DNA from 3 places in the Lysinibacillus sp. NPDC097214 genome. Region 2 is predicted to be linked to each of the others. Evidence: riboswitches for the same ligand, from Rfam matches in the RefSeq annotation. Region 2 holds a riboswitch; each other region holds the start of a gene.
What was found. A riboswitch is a leader RNA that binds a small molecule or an ion and turns the genes downstream of it on or off. The one in region 2 is predicted to bind S-adenosylmethionine.
Positions count from the first base shown of each region.

Region 1: another riboswitch for S-adenosylmethionine. It lies ahead of ACQKMI_RS19780 (Na+/H+ antiporter NhaC family protein); the one in region 2 lies ahead of ACQKMI_RS21440 (O-acetylhomoserine aminocarboxypropyltransferase/cysteine synthase family protein).
Region 3: another riboswitch for S-adenosylmethionine. It lies ahead of ACQKMI_RS17155 (cyclase family protein); the one in region 2 lies ahead of ACQKMI_RS21440 (O-acetylhomoserine aminocarboxypropyltransferase/cysteine synthase family protein).

Region 1 is NZ_JBNNSS010000010.1:50,212-55,309, reverse strand. Features, by position in the region: gene ACQKMI_RS19790 (DUF2075 domain-containing protein) at 1-1,453, opposite strand, end outside; gene ACQKMI_RS19785 (protein NO VEIN domain-containing protein) at 1,524-2,270, opposite strand; SAM riboswitch class I at 2,566-2,673, shown strand; gene ACQKMI_RS19780 (Na+/H+ antiporter NhaC family protein) at 2,782-4,065, shown strand; gene brnQ (branched-chain amino acid transport system II carrier protein) at 4,381-5,098, opposite strand, start outside.
Region 2 is NZ_JBNNSS010000012.1:99,456-104,553, forward strand. Features, by position in the region: gene ACQKMI_RS21435 (hypothetical protein) at 1-156, opposite strand, end outside; gene ACQKMI_RS21440 (O-acetylhomoserine aminocarboxypropyltransferase/cysteine synthase family protein) at 479-1,780, opposite strand; SAM riboswitch class I at 1,899-2,012, opposite strand; gene ACQKMI_RS21445 (glycerol-3-phosphate acyltransferase) at 2,356-2,988, shown strand; gene ACQKMI_RS21450 (DASS family sodium-coupled anion symporter) at 3,171-4,652, shown strand; gene ACQKMI_RS21455 (hypothetical protein) at 4,634-5,053, shown strand; gene ACQKMI_RS21460 (succinate CoA transferase) at 5,008-5,098, opposite strand, start outside.
Region 3 is NZ_JBNNSS010000007.1:154,520-159,617, reverse strand. Features, by position in the region: gene ACQKMI_RS17170 (DUF2225 domain-containing protein) at 1-408, opposite strand, end outside; gene ACQKMI_RS17165 (Cof-type HAD-IIB family hydrolase) at 1,003-1,779, shown strand; gene ACQKMI_RS17160 (DedA family protein) at 1,923-2,519, shown strand; gene ACQKMI_RS17155 (cyclase family protein) at 2,958-3,695, opposite strand; SAM riboswitch class I at 3,822-3,926, opposite strand; gene ACQKMI_RS17150 (hypothetical protein) at 4,090-4,497, opposite strand; gene ACQKMI_RS17145 (MFS transporter) at 4,656-5,098, opposite strand, start outside.

The sequences.
Region 1 (5,098 bases), on a different contig from region 2:
CAGGTTTTATAACTAAACAATCGGATTGCTTATCGTATGTTATAGATGGTCCTAGGATTATACCCACATAGTTTAAATCGAAGCCCTGAATTGTATAGATGGAGCCTGCTTCTTCTATAGTGGAGTCCTTTTCTGCCCAAGTGTATTTCCCATCTGTTATGTTCCATGGAATTTTGTAATTGCCCTTATCTTCCGTTATATAATAAATACCGCCGTCTTTCTTATGTAAATAATCAAATGTTGAAACAACTCGACTTAAACCACCATCATTATTCTTTTCAATAATCGCTTTATGCATTTTTTGTAAAGATTCAAATATCGTCAACTCATATTCTTTATCGTTAGGAATAGGAGAAATCTTTTTATTTTTAAAATGATCAATCCATTCAATTACCTCTTCGTTTGCTCTCATACGGAATTGATTTTTTAGTTCATATTTTTCATAATCACTTTGATGCAATAAGGCTTCTAAAGTAGCTTCCTTCCAAAAGCTTTTAAGTTTCAATACTTGGCTTTCATCATAAACAACTACAACGATTTTCGCCAACTTCATAAGCTCTTCAAGCTGATTATTGTCTGTAAAATTATTATATGTGTCTGGCCTAGTTAACAATAAATGTCCTTCATCCACTAAAATAATGTCAGCCTTTTCGCCTGATTTTTTTAGACGATTAATTAAAGGTGTAGGTCTATCAAAATTTTTAGCTTTTAAAAACTTTAATTTAGAAGCTATACTTTTATATGTTTTGAGCATTTCATCATGATTAACAACTAAATAATTTTCTGAACCACATAAATGTGATGTAACATCTGAAGACAGTTCCTGTATAGAATTAAATATAGAACTTAACACCACACTTTTACCTGTCCCCGCTTCACCTTGAATCAAGAATAAAAATGATTTATCTTCTTCTGAACGAGAAATATTTTGCTCGCAAATTTCAATAACTTTTTCCTTTAACTCTAATTGTTCAACTGACAATTCCTTAAAAGGTGAAAGCTTAAAAACATCACGGTTTTCAATTACATGCTGTTCATTATTAACTATCCCTTGATCTACTAGACGTTGCCAAATTTCCTTAAAAATATCACGGTCATAAAACTTTTTATTGAAGTAATTATGTGAAATATTATTTACCGTTTGGCTCTTATTTTGTAGCTTATATTTTTGGTCTCCTAGAAAATAATTAATAAGCTTCGTCTCTAAATGAAACGTAGCAGAACGATTAAACTCCTCATGATGGATTAAATGCATCTCATCTAATTTCTGACGTTCCTTTGTATTTAAATGTGCACGCATTCGATTTTTGAAAGCTACCGTTTCTCCAATATAAGCCTCTTTTTGATCCTTTAAAAGGTAGATGACTGGATAATTTAAATAGCTTTCTTTGTTATTGATACTTTTTAAACTTTTTTCATTAAATGGCCATGTATTAATTTCAACTGTATTCACCTTAATGCCACCTTACTTACGATATAGATAAACTTATTTTAGCATATTAATATAGCTACACTTTTGCTTACTAATCAATCTCTGTATAATTTAAATCACTACTGCTAATACCCCAATTAACATTGATTACAGTGGTAATCTGCTTCTTAGGATTAAATTTCCTATGCGGGTTGGAATAAACCTCCACTATGGGCTCATTACTAAAACAATCTTTTACTAATACAAGGTGATAATCTTCTTGTTTTTCAGCTGCAATAACCCATTCTTTATCTGTAAACAATACGCCACCATTATCTCCCGATAAACCTTTTACTTCAAATACACGGTCAGAATTTTCAACCTCAAAATCATACCCACAACCTAAATCACGAGTATCTACTAAAACATCATGGGGATAATATTTAGCAAACCAATCTACAAAAATTGCTTCAGCTTTTTTTCCCGTTATACCACGTGTTGTATAAGTAGATGTTTGTTTATGTACATTTTCAGATAATAAAAGCACTGCCCTTGATGACGCTTCATCTAATAAATCCAATACAACAGCTCTTAGTGCTTCTTCACTCAAATGATCAAATGCATCAACAATTTTTAAGTTACTTTTACTTAACTCTACTTGATGCCAACCCGCCCGATGTCCAAATAACGGATCAAAATCATCCCGCCGATTCTTTACACTGTTTCTCTTATAACCTAGTTTTTTACCTATTTCTTCATGTGCCTGATTAATTTTAAAATATCCAAGATTCGCGTAGGCGACCCTATCAAACTTTGCTAAATAAAATGCTGTAATTAATAATTTTTCTCTTTTATCCATCCGATATACCTCATTAAATTCCAATTAGTATTCTACAATATTATTATAAGTTAATTTTTTTATATTTTGGAAATTTAATATTATGAAACGAGATATAATAAGACCTAATGTGAAAAATTTTAAAAGACCTTTGAAATTGAAGTAGCAGATCTTTAGATAATAGCATTACTGATCTCTTTTTTTCCTGAGAAAAAGCTTTTATGTTACTTTGAAATAAGGTTTGATTAAAAAATGTTGCAAATATAGATGTTTTATTATAATATTTCATTATTGTGCAAAAAATAATATGTTTTTCTTCTTATCAAGAGAGATGGAGGGACTGGCCCTATGAAATCTCGGCAGCGGAACTTTGTGAGTAAGTTACTGTGCCAAATCCAGCAAGCAATGGCTTGATAGATAAGAGGAGTGTTTTATAGATATAAGACCTCTTCTTGTTATTTCAAGAAGTGGTCTTTTTTTAGAGAAAAATGGACAAAGACGTATCCATTTTTAATTTTTGGAGGTTGAATAATTGAAGAAAGAGAATCCATGGGCGTTAATCCCATTTGTTGTTTTTTTAGTTTTATTTATTGGTTCAGGGGTTATTACAGGTGATTTTTATGCCTTCCCTGTCATTGCAGCTATTGCTATTTCGGGCGCTGTGGCTCTGGCGATGAATCGAAAAGAATCGTTTTCGCATAAGGTTGATATTTTTTGTAAAGGCGCAGGAAATGTAAATGTCATGCTGATGGTTGTTATTTTTCTCTTGGCTGGAGCCTTTTCAGAGGTAGCCAAAGGCATGGGTGCAGTGGACTCCACTGTTAACTTTGCTTTGTCGGTCATTCCGCAAAACCTGCTTGTCGTAGGCTTGTTCATCATTGCCTGCTTTATCTCCCTATCAATGGGTACATCGGTAGGAACAATTGTTGCACTGGCGCCAATTGGAGTTGGGATCAGTGAGCATACCGACTTTTCTATAGCTTTAGTAATGGCAGCGATTGTTGGAGGTTCGATGTTTGGCGATAACCTATCCTTTATTTCAGATACAACCATTACTGCCGTTCGTTCACAAGGCGCACAAATGAAGGATAAATTTAAGGTGAATTTTTGGATTGTGTTGCCTGCAGCGATTGTAACGAGCATTATTCTAGGCATTATCACAATGGGTGAAACGACTGCACAAGTAGAGCATTTAAGCTATAGTTGGGTGAAAATTGTTCCCTATGTATTGGTTATTATTTTTGCGCTAGTTGGAATGAATGTATTTCTTGTTCTTGCATTTGGAATTGTTCTGGCCGGGGCTGTCGGCTTAGCGGATGGTAGCTATCAGTTAATGGACCTTTTCCAAAAGATTGGTGATGGAATGGCAGGCATGTATGAAATGGCATTTCTTGCGATCTTAATAGCTGGAATGGTGGAGATTATTAAGCTGAACGGAGGCATTGACTTCCTACTTCACCTTGCGACACGAAGAATTAAATCGAAAAAAGGTGCTGAATTTGGGATTGCTGGCCTTGTTGGTCTAACTAATTTATCTACGGCCAATAATACGATTGCTATTTTAATTGCTGGTCCACTTGCAAAAAATATTGCTGACCAGTATGGAATTGAGCCGAGAAAGTCCGCAAGTATATTAGATATTTTCTCCTGTACGGCCCAAGGTCTTCTTCCATATGGTGCTCAATTCCTGGCAGCCGCAAGCGTAGCTGGAATTTCGCCAGTGAGCATGTTGCAATATTCTTTCTATCCAATTTTGATAGGAATTTGCGGAATCATCGCTATCCTAATCGGATATCCGAAACCAAAAAAAGCCTGACCTCATCACTTTAAAGTGACAAGTGTAACTTTAAAATTTCACATTGAAATAATCCAATCGTTTTGGCAAAAAATCAAAACGATTGGATTTTTTATTTGAGGCTTATTCAATGTTTCAAAAGTCAAGTCGTCACGTATTGCACATTTGCCACCTTGCAAGCAACTCTTACTTTTATTAATAACAAAAAATTACTATTGATTGAATTTCCCAGAACTAAATACTAGTTAAAAGTCTCGATTAAAAATGTGCCTCTTTAAGTAAAAAGGCACATCCAAGAACATTTCAAATGCGGGTGTTATCATACTATCGTTTCACTTAATTTGATACACTACTACCACTCTGTACAACATTTTTATTGCTGAAAAGATAGCCAATAATCGCACCTAACAGACCTGTAATTAGCCAACCTGCACCTGATGTAAATAATGGAATAAAGGCAAATGTAGCGTTAATTTGGTCTACCATAATATTAGCATCCTTCAATGCATCTAATATTGCTATAAATGCAGTACCAATCATCGTGCCTACATATACACTTTGTGCACCACCAAACCATTTTTCTGTAAAAATAAGGATGATTAAAGCGATAGCAATTGGGTATAAAAGCATTAATACTGGTGAAGCCATCGATAAAATCTTTGTTAAACCAAAGTTTGTAAATACAACACCTAGTAATGAGAAAACAATTAACCACTTTTTATATGAAATACTTGGCATAATGCGGCTAAAATATTCAGCAGTTGCAGCTAAACAAGCAACGTTTGTTGTAATTCCTGTTAAGAAAATGACGATTCCAATTAAATAAATTCCGATTTGACCAAATAAAGTTTTCGCTGCTAAGGCAATAAGTTCTCCGCCATTTGATACATAACCAACCGAATCCACACTCGATACACCGATCCAAGCCATAGATACCTGTAACGCAACTAAACCAACAACCGTAATAATCCCTGCTTTAAAAAATACTTTGGAAACGTCTTTTTGTGTCTTCAAATTCAACGATTCAATTGATTTAATAAAAATTCCACCAAAA
Region 2 (5,098 bases):
TTCCTTAAAAGCTGAATGTCCAAAGATTTCTTGCCATTTACTCTCAACTGACGCAAGTATGTTTTGAATGGACATGTTGTTCACAAACACATGACCTTCATTTAACTCATAAATAAGATAAGATGCAATGTTTTGCGCACTATACACATTTCCCATTTAAAACACTCCTTTATCATCAGTTTTTGTAGATAAGAGTAGTTACTGACTGAGCAACTACTCCGCTTCATATATTTCAAAAGTGGGGGAGCACTTATGAAAACTAAATGTCGAACGCTTTTCTTATTCCCTAGTATAAAACAAGGAATTAAGCAAGTCAATAATACTTATCAAATTACTAGGTATTATTTTAGAAGAATTTCAATTATCCTTACCAAATGAGGCAAGCGGATGATGCAGCAACGTTTTACGCATTACCAAATGAGGCCTATCGAATGAGAAAATACGTAAACGCTACAACATTAGCCAATGTGTTTTTTTATTAGGCTTCTACTTGTTGTTGTGAAGCTGTTACTTGTTCAATAGCTTGGTCTAAATCTGCAATAATGTCCTCTACTGCCTCTAAACCGATGGATAAGCGAATGAGCGACTCGGTTACGCCAGTTTGGATTAGTTCCTCAGCTGAAAGTTGCTGATGTGTAGTAGACGCTGGATGGATAATTAATGATTTGGCATCCCCTACATTTGCTACGTGCGAGAATAATTTCACACTATCAATCAATTTACGCCCTGCTTCTCGTCCACCTTTAATACCAAATGTAAGCACTGAACCGAAGCCATTTCTCAAATATTTTTTAGCTAACTCATGAGTAGGGAAATCTTCTAAACCATTGTAATTTACATATTCCACAGATGGGTGGTCTCGTAAATATTCAGCTACCGCTAATGCATTTTCATTGTGTTTAGGAATCCGCAAATGAAGCGTTTCTAAACCTTGTAATAAATTAAATGCTGCATCTGCACTTAATGTTGGTCCGAAGTCACGTAGTAATTGCACTCGCAGTTTTGTGGCAAATGCAGCCGCTGCTGTGTCAATACCATAACGCAAACCGTGATAAGAAGCATCTGGCTCCGTAAAGCCTGGGAAGCGTCCGCGAGTCCAATCAAACTTCCCTGCATCTACTACAACGCCACCTAAAGTTGTACCATGGCCGCCGATCCATTTCGTTGCGGAATGAACAACGATATCTGCACCGAAGTCAATTGGTGTAGAGCCATATGGTGAAGCAAATGTGCTATCAATAATTAATGGCAAGCCGTTTTCATGTGCTATATTCGCTACTGCTTCAATGTCTAGCACTTTTAAACTTGGGTTACCGTAAACTTCAGCGAACACCGCTTTTGTTTTATCCGTAATAGCTGCTTTGAAATTTTCTGGATTTGTTTCATCTACAAAAATTGTTTTAATACCGTAGTTTGGTAGTGTGTTGGCGAATAAATTATAAGTACCTCCGTACAAAGAGCTACCTGCAACAATTTCATCACCTGCCCCTGCAAGATTTAAAATTGAAAATGCAATAGCTGCTGCACCAGATGAAAGTGCTACCGCTGCTGTACCGCCTTCTAATAAAGCGACGCGTTTTTCAAAAACATCTACAGTTGGGTTTGTAATTCGTGTGTAAATATTGCCAGCTTCCTCTAAGGCAAAAAGACGTTGCGCATGAGCAGTGTCTTTAAAAACGAATGCCGTTGAGCGATATACGGGTACTGTTCGAGATCCTGTTACCGGGTCTGGCTCTTGGCCACCGTGTAACAGCAATGTTTCTGGTTTAAAATTTGTCATTGTATACCTCCATATGGTTGTTTTTTTTACGATGGTACCGGAGATGAGGAGGATTTTTTCAGTAGAAAACAAAAACCCTCTTCAGCTAAGAAGAGGGTTGCGGGTGCAAGTTTTCCTCCCCTTATCTGCCAGATCCAAGTAAGAATCTGTAGGAATTAGCACCTTAGCAAGTTCGTCACTTACTGGTTGCCGGGCATCATAGGGCCTATCCCTCCGCCGCTCTTGATAAGAGTATGAGATTCAATTTCCATCGTTGTTACAAAGTATAAACATAGACTATTTCTCTGTCAACACTAAAATTTTATTTTTTCCGAAACTTCTGTCTGCTTTTTTACGTAATACGAACGCATACATTATTTTAGTGTTTACTAGTTTCTCATCAAAACGTAGGGTTGATTTACGTTCCGACTGAGCGTTTCCTGGGGGCGTCCGATGAGCCGCTTGGGCCAACACGATGTTGGTCACGAAGGAGTCGCCCAGTCGTAACGAAGATCAACTTATATACAATGACACGTTTTAAAATGTCATTCCTAACTTTTAGTGAGGAGCCTATTTATTTAGAAAGGAGGACTTTTATGTTAAAAGCGGTTATCATTTTTCTTCTTGTTGGTTATTTGATTGGCTGTGTTCACGGTTCTAAAGTTGCTCAGTTTTTATCCGGGGTAGATTTAAAAAAGGCTGGATATGGCAATGCAGGTGCCTCTAACGCAACACTCTCCCTCGGATGGAAATACGGCATATTAGTTGCACTTATCGATATCGGTAAAGGTGTTGTCGCTATTATCGGTGCACATGCTTACCTTGCCGATATAACACAATTAACAGACATACAAGTTTGGCTCTTTACTTATCTCGTAGCTGTTGGTGTCATTTTAGGTCATAATTTCCCGTTTTATATGGGCTTCAAAGGCGGTAAAGGGACCGCTTCAATCATAGGAATATTACTTGCGATTGATTGGAAAATTGGTTTATTAGCACTCTTATTATTTGTTATTTTATCTTTCCTGACGAACTATTTAATTGTCGGTGTACTTGTATTTTATCTCGTTTTTTGTCTAGCCACATATTTATGGATTCCTGGAATAGGTCCAACGATTATAGCCCTATTTCTTTTTGGCATAGCCATCATTTTGCACATCGAAAATATTAAACGATTAATGCTAGGAACTGAACCTAAAGTTACTTCTGCATTCAAAAAGAAAAAATAATATCTTTTTTGGATATTTTTGTCTTTTCTATGACCACATATTTTCTCGTAACTGGCCATTATCGCTATAAATAGAGGGTATTTTACACACTAGTTTTTTTACCAATAAATAGACAAATCACTCCCTTAATAAAGCATTTTACTAGTCGATGTTATAGAAAATACTAGAGAGGATGAAAAAGTATGTCTACTTCTGAACAAGCAAAACCGAAACGTAATTTGAAGCCACTCTGGATCGCATTAGCCTTCGCTTCACTAATCATCATAACTTTTTTACCGAACAACGGCGATTTACCTGTAGCTGGACAACGGGCCTTGGCTATTTTAGCTTTCGCTATCATTCTTTGGGTTACAGAAGCAGTATCCTATCCCGTTAGCTCTGCCATGATTATTGCTCTCGTTACAGTTTTACTAGGATTAGCTCCGTCAATGGAAGATCCAACGAGAGAGCTAGGAACATCAGATGCATTAAAATTAGCATTAAGTGGATTTAGTAATTCAGCAGTTGCACTAGTAGCCGCAGCTCTTTTCCTAGCGGCAGCCATGCAAATTACCAATTTACATAAACGTCTTGCGCTATGGATTCTTTCACTAGTAGGGACAAAAACGAAAGCCATTGTATTCGGTGCTATTTTAGTATCTATTGCACTCGCATTCTTCGTCCCTTCTGCTACTGCACGTGCAGGCGCAGTTGTACCAATACTACTCGGAATGGTAGCGGCATTTGGCTTACCACGTGATAGTCGACTTGCTGCTTTACTTGTCATTACCTCTGTGCAAGCTGTCTCCATTTGGAATATCGGTATTAAAACGGCAGCAGCTCAAAATATGGTCGCTTTAAATTTCATTAAAGAACAATTTGGTGTGGATATTTCTTGGGGTGCTTGGTTGCTTTATGCTGCCCCCTTCTCCATCATCATGTCAGTGGCTCTATTTTTCATTATGATTACACTAATTAAACCTGAAACAAGTAATATCGAAGGTGGCCGAGAAGTAATCAAAAAACAGCTTGCGGAACTTGGCCCATTAAAAGCTCCCGAAATTCGATTAATCATCACATCTGTAGTTTTACTATTTTTCTGGGCTACTGAGGGCAAACTCCACCCATTCGATACGACAACCGTCACAATCATTGCAATCGCTATTTTATTAATGCCTAAAGTCGGGGTCTATACGTGGAAGCAAGTTGAACCGCATATTCCTTGGGGGACAATTATCGTCTTTGCAGTAGGCATTATGCTAGGAACAGTCTTGCTTAATACGAAAGGTGCATCGTGGTTGTCTGATAAAGTATTCGGTTCACTCGGTTTAGATTCTATGCCAATTCTTGCAACCATTGCGCTTGTCACTTTATTTAATATTCTTATTCATTTAGGCTTTGCGAGTGCAACAAGCTTAGCGTCTGCGCTTATACCAGTGTTTATCGTTTTAGCCTCAACATTAACGGCTAATGTCGATCAGGTTGGTTTCGTTATCGTGCAACAATTCGTTATTAGCTTTGGCTTCCTCTTACCTATTAGTGCACCGCAAAATATGCTTGCTTATGGTACAGGAGCCTTTACAACAAAGGATTTCTTAAAATCTGGTATTCCATTAACGATCATTGGATACATCCTAGTTCTCCTATTCTCCGCAACGTATTGGAAATGGATTGGATTATTGTAAAGAGAAGGGATCATCACCATAACGTTTGGTTGATTTCCGTTCCGGCTGGGCGCTTTGCCGCTGACGCTTCGCTTTCGCGCAGAGCTTCCTGGGGGCGTCCGATGAGCCGCTTGGGGCAACAGGATGTTGGTCACGAAGGCGTTATCACAGGATGTGATGGGTTTAGCCTTCGTTCCTCTATCGCTGATCCCCAAGGAGTCGCCCAACCTCCACTCCAATCAACTAATATACATGGCATATGTTTTTACAAATGCCATCCACAACTTTTGATGATGAGCCAGAAGAAGCCGTTTCTAAAACAACAAGAAGCCTTGAAGGAACAAATCAACTGTCCTTCAAGGCTTTTATTACTTTATTATTTCGATAAAGCTGGGTTCTTCATCGTTCCATTTTTTGCGTAATTCACATGCCATGAGAGTGCTTTTTCTAGAACATGTGGCGTATGA
Region 3 (5,098 bases), on a different contig from region 2:
TAAGCGATATAGCCAGGCTATTTTTAGTGCGAAGTTGGCCATAAGAAGGGACTCTTCCATCGATGCTCTTGATACAAGATAAGCTAATTTAAGGCTTACAATGGCATCATCAATCGTACGCTCCTTGCAGATATCCATAGGTTTTTGTAGCTCTTTAATGTACAGCTCATCAATAAGAAGCATGAACGGTCCATACGTTCTTGTCATAGATTTGTGGTAAGCGTAGCCACAATGAGGACAAACGGCAACTTCATATAATAACGGGTTTAAACCTTCATAAACTGGCATGAAGTCTGTTTGTTCTTCGATAATTTTATATCGATTAGGGCGGACTTTATATGTAGTAAAATGCTTTTTGCAAAACTTACAATCCACACTACTTTCATAGTAGTAAATGTTAAATGCCATAAGAATCAACTCCTTTACATTCAGACGGTTATTATTTCTTTTGTTCTATTTATAAGATGGATAGTATCGTTCAATGTATTTAATTAGTTATCTTTTATTTTAACAATTCTATGTTCTTTGGTATACTCCTTTAGAATTATTGAACTAAAAATGTTCTCTACATTTTAGTTGTTTGAAATTTTGATATGTACCCGTAATAGTGTTTATCGGTGTCGTTAAAGCAAGTTATACATTCGTTTTAGTTTGTCAAAATATGTACAAATGTTTAATTAAATAGCTACTGATTTTTATATAATAAAGTAAAAATACATGTAGGTGAAAACACCTATATGTATTTTTGGTATAAAGATGTTTCTTAATGTAAAATTATAAGCGCATTAATTGGTAAAAAATGGGGTGTTTATGGATGGTGAAGAGGAGTCACACAATGCATGTCTGTGGCGGAAATTAGCATCTTTAAACTAGAGAGAGTAATCATCAAAAGTTGTGGATGATATTTGTTAAAACAATGCCATGTATAAAGGTTGAATGGAGGTGAAGGCTGGGCTAATCGATATAATTGATAAAATTATGTAAAAAGATAAGGAGCGAACGATGGATTATAAAATTGTATTCTTTGACGTAGATGGAACGCTGGTTAATTACGAAGATGGTCGTATTGAAGAAAGTACAAGGAACGCTATCGAGCAATTAAAGAACAAAGGAATTCATATTGTTGCTGCTACAGGAAGACCTTTATCGATGTGCCAAGATTTAAGAAATGTAGGAATAGAGACGTTTATTACAGCTAATGGTGCATATGTTAAGCACCAAGATCAAGTCATACATAAAATCCCTGTTGCAAAAGAAATTGTCCAAGTAGTTAAGGCTTTTGCTGATGAAAATAATCAAAGTCTATCGTTTTTTACAGAACAATTATCAATGAATAACGTCCAAGAAGAAAAGACATTAAAAGCCATACAAGAAACATTATCTTTGCAAGAGTTTCCTGTTATTAATGAAGATATTGTAAAGCAAGAGGTTTACTTAATGTGTTTATATGGTGATGAGGATATTGAGAAAAAGTATACTTCAAAATTTCCTCATTTATTATTTAAAAGGTGGCACCCTTACATTACTAATGTTTTGCAACATGATGTTTCCAAATCTATTGCTGTCCAAGCTGTGTTAGATTATTTCGACTTGAGTCCTGAGGAAGCGTTTGCTTTTGGAGATGGAGATAATGATATCGACATGCTGGAGCAGGTCGGCCTTGGTATTGCAATGGGCAATGGTAGTGAAGCATTAAAAAATATCGCTGATTATGTAACGAAAAAATCAACTGAAGATGGAATTGATTATGCTCTTCGTGAGCTACAAATAATTAGTTAGTAATGAAAAACATTTTTAAGATACAACATTGATGAATGCATGGAGAAAATTGTAATAAATTCATAACACTCATAATGTTATCTCTATTGAGTTATTATAAAGCTAACTATTAAAAATTATTACGATTTAGGTGGGATGGATTTATGGCGCATCACGTGCAATCTCTTATTGAACATTATGGATATTTTGGCATTATTCTTATCCTGGTTGGAGGGATTGTCGGGCTGCCACTTCCTGATGAAATATTTTTAACATATGTAGGGTATAGTGTATATCGTGAAACTCTTTCACATATTCCAGCTTTAATCAGCGCTATCGTAGGTGCAGCGGGGGGAATTACCTTGAGCTACTATATAGGCTATAAATTCGGGCTCCCCTTATTACAAAAATACGGTTCGAAAATCCATATAACTGAACAGAAAATTGATTTTACGAAAAAGTTATTTGAAAAAATTGGACCAATATTATTATTAATAGGGTTTTTCATTCCTGGTGTGCGTCATCTTACTGCATATATTGCGGCTATTAATAATTACCCTTATAAAAAATTCGCTTTCTTTGCTTATGCGGGAGCAACTATATGGACATTTACTTTTATTACCTTAGGAATGGTGCTTGGAGAGAAATGGCATTATGTTGGGGTATATTTATCCCGCTACAGTATTTATCTCATAGTATTGTTCATCATCATTATGTTGATCGTTTATGTTATTTTCAAAAGAAAGAATTCACCTAAATAAATGATTAAGAAAGGTCTGGTTCAATATTTATTGAATCAGACCTTAACTTGTCGAGTTTAATTTAAATAAAGTGTATCAAAAAACAAAGGTTGATTTTCACTCCGAGCTGGCGCTTTCCGCGGGCTTGGCTTCAATCTCCTCGTCACTCCGTTCCTGCGGGGCTTTCAGCGCAAGCTCATCCCGCAGGAGTCGCCACTCTCCGCGAAAATCAACAGTTCCTCATCATAGAATGAGTCGACGAGCGAAACAAAATAGTATTATAGCTATGGTTAAAATACTATACAAGGCAAGCCTCACCACATAGACTTCTCGAGTAAAACAAGATTAGATGCTCTTCATAAAATGCTAAATGGCAAAGTCTGTCAATTAAATTACCATACAGCTCTGTGCAAAACAAAGTGGTGTTTGTCCGCATTTCAAATCGTACCTATTGCTATTTTAAGGTAATATAGCAAATGAACGGACAGGGAATCCAGATGCTTTTTCAGGCTTTGGCACAATATTGAATATAACTCCACCTTTTGGAGGGAGCTTATCCAAATTTGTCATAAGCTCAATTTGGTAAGTATCTTGCTCAAGCACAAAATATTCGCCGTCTAACTTACCGTTTGTACGGAAATCTGCTGCTGAATCTGTATCAAAAGTTTCGTGGCCGACAGCACTTACTTTTCGTTCGTTGAATAAAAATTGTAACGCTTCTAATCCCCAGCCAGGAATATGATTATTGCCATCAGCATCTTTGTTGCTGAAAGACTCTTTATCTGGCCAGCGTTTACTCCAATCAGTACGCAGGGCAACAAAGGTACCTGCTTCAATTTCTCCATGTTCAGCTTCAAAGTCAAGAATATCTTGAACACTTAATGTGTAATCGTTATTAATTTCGGCATCCTTCGATTTATCAATAACGATTAGTGGTAGCACTAGTTCTTTTAAGTCCAGTTCTTCTAAATAGCGTGTATCTCGCACAAAATGAATAGGTGGGTCGATATGTGTTCCATATTGCCCTGGGAAAGTGAATTGTTGTGCAAAGAAGCCATCATCATGGGAAAATAATGTTTCAAATTTTGCATCGTCGAACACAAAGAAGTGTGGAGAATTTGGACCAAATGTATGTGTTAAATCGACCCATTCTTTCGATTTCAATAATTGAATTGCTTGTAAAAGTTCGTTTGCCATACTATTTCCCTGCTTTCTATTCATATTTTGGGTGCTATTTTTTGCTTATCATTCTCGTTAAATAGCAAATAAAAAAGAGTCCTCCTTGAAGAAGAGGACTCTTGTGCAAAGCAACTAAAGTAAGTCTTCTCATCTTCAAGGCTAAATTTTGCCATTTGGAATTAGCACCATACCTATAGGCTGGTTGCTGAGACTTCATAGGGCCAATCCCTCTGTCTCTCTTGATAAGAAAATGCGATATAAGAATTTTCAGAAATAAAGTTTACAAACACTTTAGCATATTTGTTTATAGTTTACAAGTTTGATAGGGATACAAGGTTAAAAAATTAAACATTTCAAAATCTCCATAAACATGCTAAAAGCAAAAAGAGGCCCTCTTCAAAGGACCAACTCTTCACCAACTTAAAGCTAATGTAAGCTTACAACATCCGCTATCAGTAAATATTATACGAATTCCATCTGGCGTATAGGTAGTTTCGAATTTTATCGTAACGCCAGTTGACGTAATTAATTTTTCAACTTCTGTTTTATTTGATAGTTGTGCTGCGTTCATAAGATCATGTGCAAATTGCTCTGATTCATCAATTTTATCCGTAAGTAATTGTGCTTGCTGCATAATAACCTTAATCCGTTTCGCAGAAGTCTTTAATTTCACTGTATTGATGGATGGAAATGGACTTCTATTCGTTGGGTCTGGCATTGCTAGATGTCTAGAAGGTTGTTGAGAGATTGGCTGATTTGCCATTACCCATGTTGGATAATAATTAGGATAGACAAAATACGGATAAGGATTGTAATACAACTAAACTCCTCCTATCCTATAGCTGATACCTTATCTTATGTACAATAAAGACTTTCGGTGTTAATGGTTGATGCTTTGAAAAGAATGAGCAAAAGTGGAATAGGATAAAAAATGAAAGGAAGCTTGGTTAAGACTTCCTTTCATTTTTTATCCTAGATCTATAGTTTGTTTCTATCGAAGATTAACCATAGTAACGTAGTAGCTGCCGCAAGCATCACCAAGGCGAATCCGTATATAGGTGTATGAGCTAATGATTGGTGGCGAATGATGAATCCCCCGATATATGAACCTAGAAAAATGCCAATATTAAAAGCTGAAATATTTAATGCTGAAGCCATTGAAATAGCTGAGGGTATATACTTTTCTGAAAGCTGAACGGCATAAAGCTGTAATCCTGGTACATTCATAAACATAAATAGCCCCATCATAAAGACCATCATTAATCCAATAAACGATGATTCCAAAAAGAAGCCGATGCCGAGTAATGATAATGCTAAGCCTATAAAGATAATAAAGATAGAACGTAAAGGGTTATTATTCGCAAAATGACCACCTAATGTATTACCAATTGCAACAAAAATACCGTATCCAACTAAGATCA